3 linked regions of the Archangium violaceum genome follow. The protein of the gene in region 1 interacts with the protein of each later gene in a pairwise test. Links are inferred from orthologs where the notes say so. Each region holds a gene or a part of one and is shown in the gene's direction. Other genes may lie near its edges. The genes, in order: ndk, JRI60_RS32850 and ung.

Evidence for each region.
Region 2: the proteins of ndk (region 1) and JRI60_RS32850 interact in binary tests that used the Escherichia coli proteins (3 or more experiments, as listed by UniProt). The link is inferred for Archangium violaceum from one-to-one orthologs.
Region 3: the proteins of ndk (region 1) and ung interact in binary tests that used the Escherichia coli proteins (3 or more experiments, as listed by UniProt). The link is inferred for Archangium violaceum from one-to-one orthologs.

What each region holds. Positions count from the first base shown.
Region 1 is NZ_CP069396.1:6,036,810-6,039,916, forward strand. The notes cover bases 130-3,085. They hold ndk (nucleoside-diphosphate kinase), read left to right. Parts: upstream 130-1,363; coding sequence 1,364-1,807; downstream 1,808-3,085. Other genes in these bases: sucC (ADP-forming succinate--CoA ligase subunit beta), read left to right, coding at 130-400; sucD (succinate--CoA ligase subunit alpha), read left to right, coding at 425-1,327; sbnB (2,3-diaminopropionate biosynthesis protein SbnB), read left to right, coding at 1,944-2,957; JRI60_RS24480 (hypothetical protein), read left to right, coding at 3,059-3,085. Outside these bases: more of sucC, read left to right, coding at 1-129; more of JRI60_RS24480, read left to right, coding at 3,086-3,107. UniProt on the Escherichia coli protein: Major role in the synthesis of nucleoside triphosphates other than ATP. The ATP gamma phosphate is transferred to the NDP beta phosphate via a ping-pong mechanism, using a phosphorylated active-site intermediate.
Region 2 is NZ_CP069396.1:8,255,439-8,258,472, forward strand. Bases 137-3,019 are described here. They hold JRI60_RS32850 (5-formyltetrahydrofolate cyclo-ligase), read left to right. Parts: upstream 137-1,206; coding sequence 1,207-1,833; downstream 1,834-3,019. Other genes in these bases: JRI60_RS32840 (tetratricopeptide repeat protein), read right to left, coding at 137-824; JRI60_RS32855 (TIGR00282 family metallophosphoesterase), read left to right, coding at 1,830-2,621; tyrS (tyrosine--tRNA ligase), read left to right, coding at 2,675-3,019. Outside these bases: more of JRI60_RS32840, read right to left, coding at 1-136; more of tyrS, read left to right, coding at 3,020-3,034. UniProt on the Escherichia coli protein: Involved in the removal of 5-formyltetrahydrofolate.
Region 3 is NZ_CP069396.1:11,454,063-11,457,129, reverse strand. Bases 99-3,014 are described here. They hold ung (uracil-DNA glycosylase), read left to right. Parts: upstream 99-1,177; coding sequence 1,178-1,852; downstream 1,853-3,014. Other genes in these bases: JRI60_RS45630 (tetratricopeptide repeat protein), read left to right, coding at 2,607-3,014; JRI60_RS45635 (DUF1579 family protein), read right to left, coding at 1,865-2,416; JRI60_RS45645 (hypothetical protein), read right to left, coding at 144-977. In the rest of the region: JRI60_RS45650 (CpaF family protein), read right to left, coding at 1-38; more of JRI60_RS45630, read left to right, coding at 3,015-3,067. UniProt on the Escherichia coli protein: Excises uracil residues from the DNA which can arise as a result of misincorporation of dUMP residues by DNA polymerase or due to deamination of cytosine.

The sequences.
Region 1 (3,107 bases):
GCTCGAGGGCAACATCGGCTGCATGGTGAACGGCGCGGGTCTGGCCATGGCCACCATGGACACCATCAAGCTGGTGGGCGGTGCGCCGGCCAACTTCCTGGACGTGGGCGGTGGCGCGAGCAAGGAGAAGGTGACGGCGGCCTTCAAGCTCATCCTCGCCGACCCGGCCGTGAAGGCGGTGCTCGTCAACATCTTCGGCGGCATCATGAAGTGCGACGTCATCGCCGAGGGCATCATCGCCGCGGCGAAGGAAGTGCAGCTCAAGGTTCCGCTCGTGGTGCGGCTCGAGGGCACCAACGTGGAGAAGGGCAAGGAGCTGCTGCGCAACTCCGGCCTCGCCATCACCCCCGCCGACAACCTCCGCCAGGCCGCTGAGAAGGCCGTCGCGGCGTTGAAGTAGTCCAGGCAGAGAAAGGTTCAAGCCATGAGCATCCTCGTCAACGAGAACACGAAGGTCCTCTGCCAGGGCATCACCGGCTCGGCGGGCTCGTTCCACTCCAAGCAGATGCTGGAGTACGGCACGAAGCTGGTCGCGGGCGTCACGCCGGGCAAGGGTGGCACCGACTTCGAGGGCAAGGTCCCTGTCTTCAACTCGGTGGCCGACGCGGTGAAGCAGACCGGCGCCAACACCTCGGTCGTCTTCGTTCCGCCCCCCTTCGCCGCCGACTCCATCATGGAGGCCGCCGACGCGGGCATCTCCCTCATCATCACCATCACCGAGGGCATCCCCGTCAACGACATGGTCCGCGCCAAGCGCTACCTGCAGGGTAAGCCGGGCGTGCGCCTGATCGGCCCCAACTGCCCCGGTGTCATCACCCCGGGCGCGAAGTGCAAGATCGGCATCATGCCGGGCCACATCCACAAGCCGGGCCGCATCGGCGTGGTGTCGCGCTCCGGTACGCTCACCTACGAGGCCGTGTTCCAGCTCACCCAGCTGGGCCTGGGCCAGTCCACCGCGGTGGGCATCGGCGGTGACCCGGTCAACGGCACGGACTTCGTGGACGTGCTGAAGCTCTTCAACGCCGACCCCGAGACGGACGCCGTCATCATGATCGGCGAGATTGGTGGCGACGCCGAGGAGCGCGGCGCCGAGTACGTGGCGCGCGAGTTCACCAAGCCCATCGCCGGCTTCATCGCCGGCCAGTCCGCTCCCCCGGGCAAGCGCATGGGCCACGCCGGTGCCATCATCTCCGGTGGCAAGGGCACGGCCTCCGAGAAGATCAAGGCGATGGAGGCCGCTGGCATCGTCATGGCCGCCAGCCCCGCCGAGCTCGGCACCACGCTGCAGGAGGCCGTCAAGCGCGGCGTCCCCAAGAAGAACCGCTAGTCCCACCTTTCACACGACACACCGAGGACCACGACAATGGCCATCGAGCGTACGCTGTCCATCATCAAGCCCGACGGGCTGCAGAAGGGCGTCATCGGCAAGATCATCTCCCGCTTCGAGGAGAAGGGTCTCAAGCCGGTCGCCATCCGCCTGCAGCAGCTCTCCCAGGCCCAGGCCGAGGGGTTCTACGCCGTCCACAAGGCGCGTCCCTTCTTCAAGGACCTGGTCAACTTCATGATCTCCGGCCCCGTGGTGCTCATGGTGCTGGAGGGTGAGAACGCCGTCCTGGCCAACCGCGACATCATGGGCGCCACCAACCCGGCCAACGCCGCCCCTGGCACCATCCGCCGCGACTTCGCCACCAGCATCGACCAGAACACGGTGCACGGCTCGGACAGCCTCGAGAACGCCAAGATCGAGATCGCGTACTTCTTCCGCGAGACCGAGATCCACGGCTACGAGTACTCCGGCAAGAAGTAGCCGCCAGGGCAACACGCCCACGACACGGCCCGGCTCCCGCGTTTCCTCGCGGGAACCGGGCCGTTGTCTTTTTCGAAAGACACCGTACTTGGAGTGAAGACGGGAATAAGATGGCGCTCCTCCCAGGAGCCACTCCATGTCCTTCGAATTCTCCATCGTCCCCGGCAAGGTCATCCACGAGATCATCCATGGCGACATCGCCGGCTGCGTCCAGCAGGTGGAGCGAGCCTATCTGCTCCATGGCGAGCGCAAGAGCGTCAACCCGGACAGCTACTTCCTGCGCTTCCCCGACAAGCCGGACGCCCGCATCATCGCCCTTCCGGCCTACCTGGGCGGGGACTACGACGTCGCGGGACTGAAGTGGATCTCCAGCTTCCCGTCCAACGTGAAGAAGGGCTTCCCCCGGGCCTCCGCCGCGCTGCTGCTCAATGACTACGAGACGGGCTACCCCTTTGCCTGTCTGGAGAGCTCCATCATCTCGGCGGCGCGCACGGCGGGCTCTGCGGTGCTGGCGGCGCAGTGGCTGAATGGAGGGCAGCGGCGCACGCGCTCGCTGGGCATCGTCGGCAATGGCCTCATCGCCCGCTACATCTACGACTTCTTCCTGAAGATGAACTGGGAGGTGGATGAGGTCTGGCTGTACGACACCACGCCCGGCGAGGCCGAGCGCTTCGCGGACAAGGTGTGCGACAAGGCGCGGCACCGCCGTGTGCACGTGGCGCCGGATCTGGCCACCACGCTGCGCTCCAGTGACATGGTGCTGCTGGCCACCACGGTGCCCACGCCCTACATCACCGACGCGAGCCTGCTGTCCCACCATCCCATCGTGCTCAACATTTCACTGCGCGACGTGTCGCCGGAGATCGTCCTCGCGAGCCACAACATCGTGGATGACGTGGAGCACGTGATGAAGGCCAACACCTCGCCTCACCTGGCGGAGAAGCTCAGCGGGGGACGCGGCTTCGTCACCGGCACACTGGCCCAGCTCATCCAGGGGGAGTGCAAGGTGGACCGCTCGCGCACCATCCTCTTCTCGCCCTTCGGGCTGGGGGTGTTGGACCTGGCGGTGGGCTCGTGGGTGTTCGAGCAGGCGAAGGCCGCCGGGAAGACCGTGGAGATCAACGACTTCTTCTACGAGCTGACGCGCTAGCCCCGGAGCAGGGGAGAGACTCCAGGAGATGAGAATTTCCTGGCAATGGAGAACTCAAGGGGATGTTGGCGATGTATGGTTTTGCTGGTTAAATTCCTGGCATGACCAAGATCAACCCCAATGTCTTCTCGGGGCAGAGGCCTCCCCGGA
Region 2 (3,034 bases), 2.2 Mb from region 1 along the record:
TGGAACGAGCCCTCGGGGATGGCGAAGCCCAGCTTCACCGCCTGCCTCAAGGAGTCCATGGCCTTCCGCTTGTCACCGAGCCGGCTGTGGGCGCAGGCCAGGTGGTAGTGGATGCTCGGCTCGCGCGTGTTGAGGACGCGGGCCCTGTCCAGGGCCTCCACGGCATCACGCGCCTGACCGCGCATCAGTTGGGCGGTGCCCAGCCCGAAGAAGGCCACCCAGTTGCGGTCGTCCTGGGTGATGCTTCGCTCGAACTCGGTCGCCGAGCCGCTCCAGTCCTTGGCCCCCAGCAGCCGGGTGCCCTTCTCCAGCGACTCCTTGGCGGCCACGGGGTCGCGCTTCTCCGTGCGCAGGCGCGCCAGGGACGAGCCCCCCTCGCGCACCACGCCCACGGCGGGCGCCTCCGCCTCCTCCGCCAGGGCCGGCTGCAACACCAACAGGCCCCCCGGACCCAGCTCCGGCGCCTGACACCCCTGGCGCGGCCGCACGTAGGCCGTCAGCGTCCCATCCGACGGGGCGTAGAAGGCGAGCACGGGCAACCGGTCCACCGCGGGGCACGCGTTCCCCGTCAGGCACAGGGTGAGCTCTCCCACCAGCACGTTGCCCTGGAACTCGCCCTCCAACACCGGCCGCCGGGGCTCGAAGCCACAGGCCCCACCCTCCCCGGCCGTGTAGGCGACCAACCGCTCGCGCACCAGGCTCAGCTCCACCCGGCCCCAGAGGTCCGCCTGGTAGCTGCCCGAGGGGCGGCCCTCCGCCCACGCGGCACCAGGGGCCACGGCGACGAGGACCGCGAGGCCGATTGTTCTGAACACGGACGCCATGGGTGGGAGCGCCTCCATCATAGGAGTCGCCCGGCTGAGTTGTAAACGCACACCGATGGCTTGACCCATCCGCCCCACGTTCTTATCATTCCCTCAGCAACTCCTGGGGTTTCCCCAGGAGTTTCAAGGATTTGCCGTAACGAAAGGTTTGTTGAAGGGCTGTCCCCTGCGGGGCGCGTGATGCCCAGCAGAAATTCGAACCGATACGTCCATCACGGGGTCCGTTTCGAGTCCCATGTGCAAGCCCTCCCCTCGCGGGATGAGGGAAGCCTACGGGTCCACGACTTCGAACCCCACCTGGCTTTTTAGGGTTCAATGGACGCTAGGCACACGGCCATACGGCGGGGGACTTTTTTCTTACTCTTGGCGGGGAGCGGGGCAGGTGGCGAGCGAGACGGTGGCGCAAGAGGGGGCTGCTCGGAAGGTGTCGCTGCGCGAGGAGTTGACGGCGCGGCGCAAGGCGATGACGCCGGACATCATCGACGAGCGCGGGTTGAAGGTTCAGGCCCGATTCCTGGCAACGCCCTATTACCAAAAGGCGAGGACGGTGGCCCTCTACGCCCCCATTCGGGGTGAGGTGCCCACGCGGGACATCCTGATCGCGGCGCTGCAGGACGAGAAGATCGTCTGCTACCCGCTGTCCCACGTCCATGGACGCATCCTGTCCTTCCGGGCCATCAAGTCCGAAGCGGAGCTGGAGCCTGGCAGGCTCGGAGTACGCGAGCCCACCAACTCCGCCGAGCTCATCCCGGTGGACCAGATCGATCTGTTCGTGGTGCCCGGACTGGGCTTCACACGAGATGGCAAGCGGCTGGGACGTGGCGGCGGGTATTACGACGCCACGCTCCGGGCGGCCTCGGCGCGCAGCCGCCGGGTGGGACTGGCCTTCGGAGATCAGGTCGTCGACACCATGCCGACAACCAGTGAGGACGTGGACATGGACCTCGTCGTCACCGAGTCGGAGACACTGCGCGGGCTGTACCGCGACTGGGACTTCGTCGACACGTGAAAGTACTCTTCATGGGTGATGTGGTGGGCCGGCCAGGGCTCCTGGCCGTGCGTACCCTTCTGCCCAAGCTCATCGCGCGCCACTCGGTGGATCTGGTCGTCGCCAACGCGGAGAACAGCGAAGGCGGCGCCGGCATCTCCCCCGAGTCGGCCGAGGCGCTGCTCGGCAGTGAGGTCAACCTCCTGACGAGCGGCAACCATTTCTGGACCAAGAAGCAGATCCTCCCCTGGGTGGAGGACAACCCCAACCTGCTGTTGCGCCCGGCCAACTATCCCAAGGGCGCGCCGGGCAAGGGGCACACCGTCATCCAGACGCCGGACGGGCGCAAGCTCGGGGTGCTCAACCTCGAGGGCCGCGTCTTCATGAAGCCGCTGGACAACCCGTTCACGGTGGCGCTGGAGCTGGTGGCCGAGCTGCGCAAGCAGACGCCCTGCATCCTGGTGGACATGCACTGCGAGGCCACCAGCGAGAAGAACGCCATGGGCGCGCACCTGGACGGCAAGGTGTCCGCCGTGGTGGGCACCCACACGCACGTGCAGACGGCCGACGAGCGCATCCTCCCGGGTGGCACGGCCTTCATCACCGACGTGGGCATGTGTGGCCCGCTGGACTCCGTCATCGGCGTGAAGAAGGAGCTCTCCATCGAGCGCTTCATCACCCTGCGCCACACCCCCTACGAGGTGGCCAAGAACCTGGTGTACCTGCAGGGCGTGGTCATCGACCTGGATGACAAGACGGGCAAGGCGCGGAGCATCGAGCGCGTCCGCGAGCACCTGCCGGGCACGTAAAGCCGCGTTTCCGGGCCTCTCTGGCAACGTTTTCGGATAGGGTGCGCTGCGCCATGTCCGAAAACGCTTTGCGCAAGGCGACCCCCCAGGAGCAGTTCGAGGAAGTGACCCGCGGCACCGTGGACCTCCAGGTGCCCGAGGATCTGAAGAAGAAGCTCGAGCGCTCGTATGAGACGGGCAAGCCGCTCGTCATCAAGGCCGGTTTCGATCCGAGCCGCCCGGACCTGCACCTGGGCCACTCGCTGCTGCTCACGCGCATGCGGCGCTTCCAGGACTTCGGGCACCAGGTGGTGTTCCTCATCGGTGACTTCACCGCGCTGATCGGCGACCCCTCGGGGAAGAACACCACGCGCCCCGCCCTCACCCGCGACGAGGTGAAGGTCAACGCGAAGACGTACCAGGACCAGGTCTTC
Region 3 (3,067 bases), 5.4 Mb from region 1 along the record:
TTGAGGAACGCGCGGAGCGACTCGTTGTACATCGACATGGCGTCCCCGAGGGTAGCCCGACAATGGCCCGAGCCCAAGAGGAGGGCTCGGTTGCTTGTCAGGTGGGGCGGCGGACGGGGGGAAACGCGGGTGTTCCGCCTGTGTCACGGCCTCATGCGGCCGTAGAACTCACGCGCCCGGGGTGCCGCCTCGCCCCAGAGGCGATCGACGACCTGCTCCAGCCCCATCCGGGAGCGCACCTCGGGCTTGATCTCCCTCAGCAGGTGGATGGGAGAGACCCCGTACACCAGCACGTGCAGCGGCTCCTCCAGCCCCCGGGTCCAGTCGATGGCACGGGCCTCCTCCTCACTGGCCGGCAGGGGCGTGAGCGAGGTGCGCCCCTCATGCCCCTGGTTGCCGATGAGGCTCTCGTCCGGGATGGCATGCTCCACGAGGCCCCTGGCGTGCCAGATCTTCCGCTCGTGCGCCATGGCCCACACGTTGAGCCGCCCGTCGTCCGAGAGCCCCGGAGGGGGGCGCTCCACCAGCGAGGCGTGCTCCCACTCCAGGAAGTCGCGCGCCAGCTCCACCGGAAGAGCGCACGTCACACCCACCAGCCCATCGTCCGAGGTCCACCACGCATCTCCCTGCTCGTACGCGAGCCGCGCCGTCTCATGGTTCGCGTAGAAGCAGACGGGGTGCCGAGGCCTCACGGCCAGCGCCGCGCGGACCGCCTCCACGAAGCCGGCGCAGGGCACGGCGTCGTCATTGAGCAGCACCACGTGGGTGATGCCGTGCTCGGCCTGGGCGATGCCCCACCGCCAGCACGCGCTGGCCACGTTCCACACGCCACGGCGCACGGTGTCCCGCTCCACGTGGAGCACGTCCCTCGTGCCCAGCGACTGGCGCAACCGCTCCTCCAACCTCCGCGCCAGCTCCACCCGTGTGGGATCGAAGGCGGCGTGCATCACCGTGAACGCGAGTCTCGGCGCTCCCATGTGTAGACCTCCTCCCGCCCCGGTCCACCCGGGGCGCATCCTCGACTCCTCAATACGCGAGGTATGGCCCGGCCTGGAATGCTCGACCCACCGTGAATCGGACCGACGTGAAAAAGACACCCACGCCACATGACCGCTGAAGTAGGGTGGACGGGTGCTCCGTAGGTGATGAGCCCTGACTCGGAGGCGCGATGGGTGCGATGAAGGACCGGCTGCCGGCGGACTGGAAGAAGGTGCTGAAGGACGTGCTGGCGAGCCCTGGGTTCGCGGAGCTGGAGGCGTTCGTCACGCGGGAGCGGCGCGAGCACACGGTGTACCCGTCCGAGGAGGACCTGTTCTCGGCCTTCCGGCTGACGCCGTACGACGAGGTGAAGGTGCTGTTGCTCGGGCAGGACCCGTACCACGGGCCGGGACAGGCGCACGGGCTGGCGTTCTCGGTGCAGCCGGGGGTGAAGCCACCGCCCTCGCTGGTGAACATCTTCAAGGAGCTCCAGAGCGACCTGGGCGTGCCGAAGCCGAAGGACGGCTCGCTGGTGCCGTGGGCGAAGCAGGGGGTGCTGCTGCTCAACGCGGTGCTGACGGTGCGCGAGGGGCAGGCCAACGCCCACGAGGGGCACGGCTGGGAGGCCTTCACCGACGCGGTCATCCAGAAGGTGAGCGACGAGCCGGAGCCGGTGGTGTTCCTGCTGTGGGGCAGCTACGCGCAGAAGAAGGAGGCGCTCATCGACACCTCGCGGCACATCGTCCTGAAGGCACCGCATCCCTCGCCGCTGTCGGCGAAGAAGGGCTTCTTCGGGAGCAAGCCCTTCAGCCTCACCAACGAGGCGCTGAAGAAGGCGGGGCGCGAGCCCATCGACTGGCGCCTGCCGGCGTGAGGGGGGGATGCCTCAGGTGCCGAGTCCCCAGACGGAGCGAGCGCGGGTGTACCTGGCTTCCACCACCCGCACCTCATCGGGGCCCGGCTCCCCATCGAACATCTCCGCGACGAGCGCGTTGGGGCCCTCCATGCGAATCACCACGCGCTCGCTCCCGCCGGTCGCGTTCCGGAAGGTGATGACCCTGCCGCTCGCATCGAGCGTGCCCTCGCGCAGGGTGAGGCCCGTGCCCATGCTGCCGTACGTCATCATCACGAACACGTCCTGGGCGTTGTCGTAGCCGTAGACGGTGCGTCCCTCGAAGGAATGGCCCAGGACGGTGCTGGTATAGGTCTCCTCGAGGTAGCGCCCGCCGAGCGTCATCCGCATCTTCACCGTGCCCGTCGACTCCACCCACGAGCCCATCCAGTTCCTCGTCCGCACCTTCCAGGTACCGGCCCACGAGGCCAGGAGCGCGTGAGCGGAACAGGGTTGGGCGTGGTGGACCGTCTCTTCCATGAAGCGTTCGGCCTGGGGGTCGATCCGCGAGTCGGTTGCCAACGCCGTCTTCCTGCTCGTGTCCATGACTTCTTCTCTCTCCTCGATATCCGGATTCAGACGCAAAGCGCATGCCATGCAAAGCACGCGTGTCTGACGGGCCAGACGCCGGACGCCGCCCTTCAGACTGCTCATTGACGCGGCGTTGACGTGTCGGATCGACATGTCGGTGCGCCTCGACGAGCAAGCCGGCCCGCGACTGGTTAGAGTCGCGTCCATGGCGAAGACCGCACCCCGCAAGGCCTCGGCGAGCCAGAAGAAGGCCGTCCGAGCGGCTCCGAAGAAGAAGAGCGCCGCCCCCGCGAAGAAGCGCCCCGCGTCCGTGAAGAAGCGTGTGGCTCCGGCGAAGAAACCCGCCGCCGCGAAGAAGCGCGCCGCCCCGGTGGCGCCCCCCGCGCCCGAGCAGACCGCTCCGAGCGAGGCGCTCGAGACGCCCGAGACGCCCGAGATGAAGGCCCTGCCGGCCGGGGAGCCCGTGGAGGGCGGTCGCGCGCTGCCCTTCGAGATCGACCCCAAGCGGGTGGAGGAGAGCCTGCGCAAGATGCGCGAGGAGCTCGTCCACTGGGCCAACAAGGGCCGCTACACCAAGGTGCGCTTCAAGTTCCGGGGCAAGCAGCTGCTGCCGGATCTGCCCATCGCCGCCGTGGTGGCCGCCGAGGGCCTCACCTTCTACTGGGG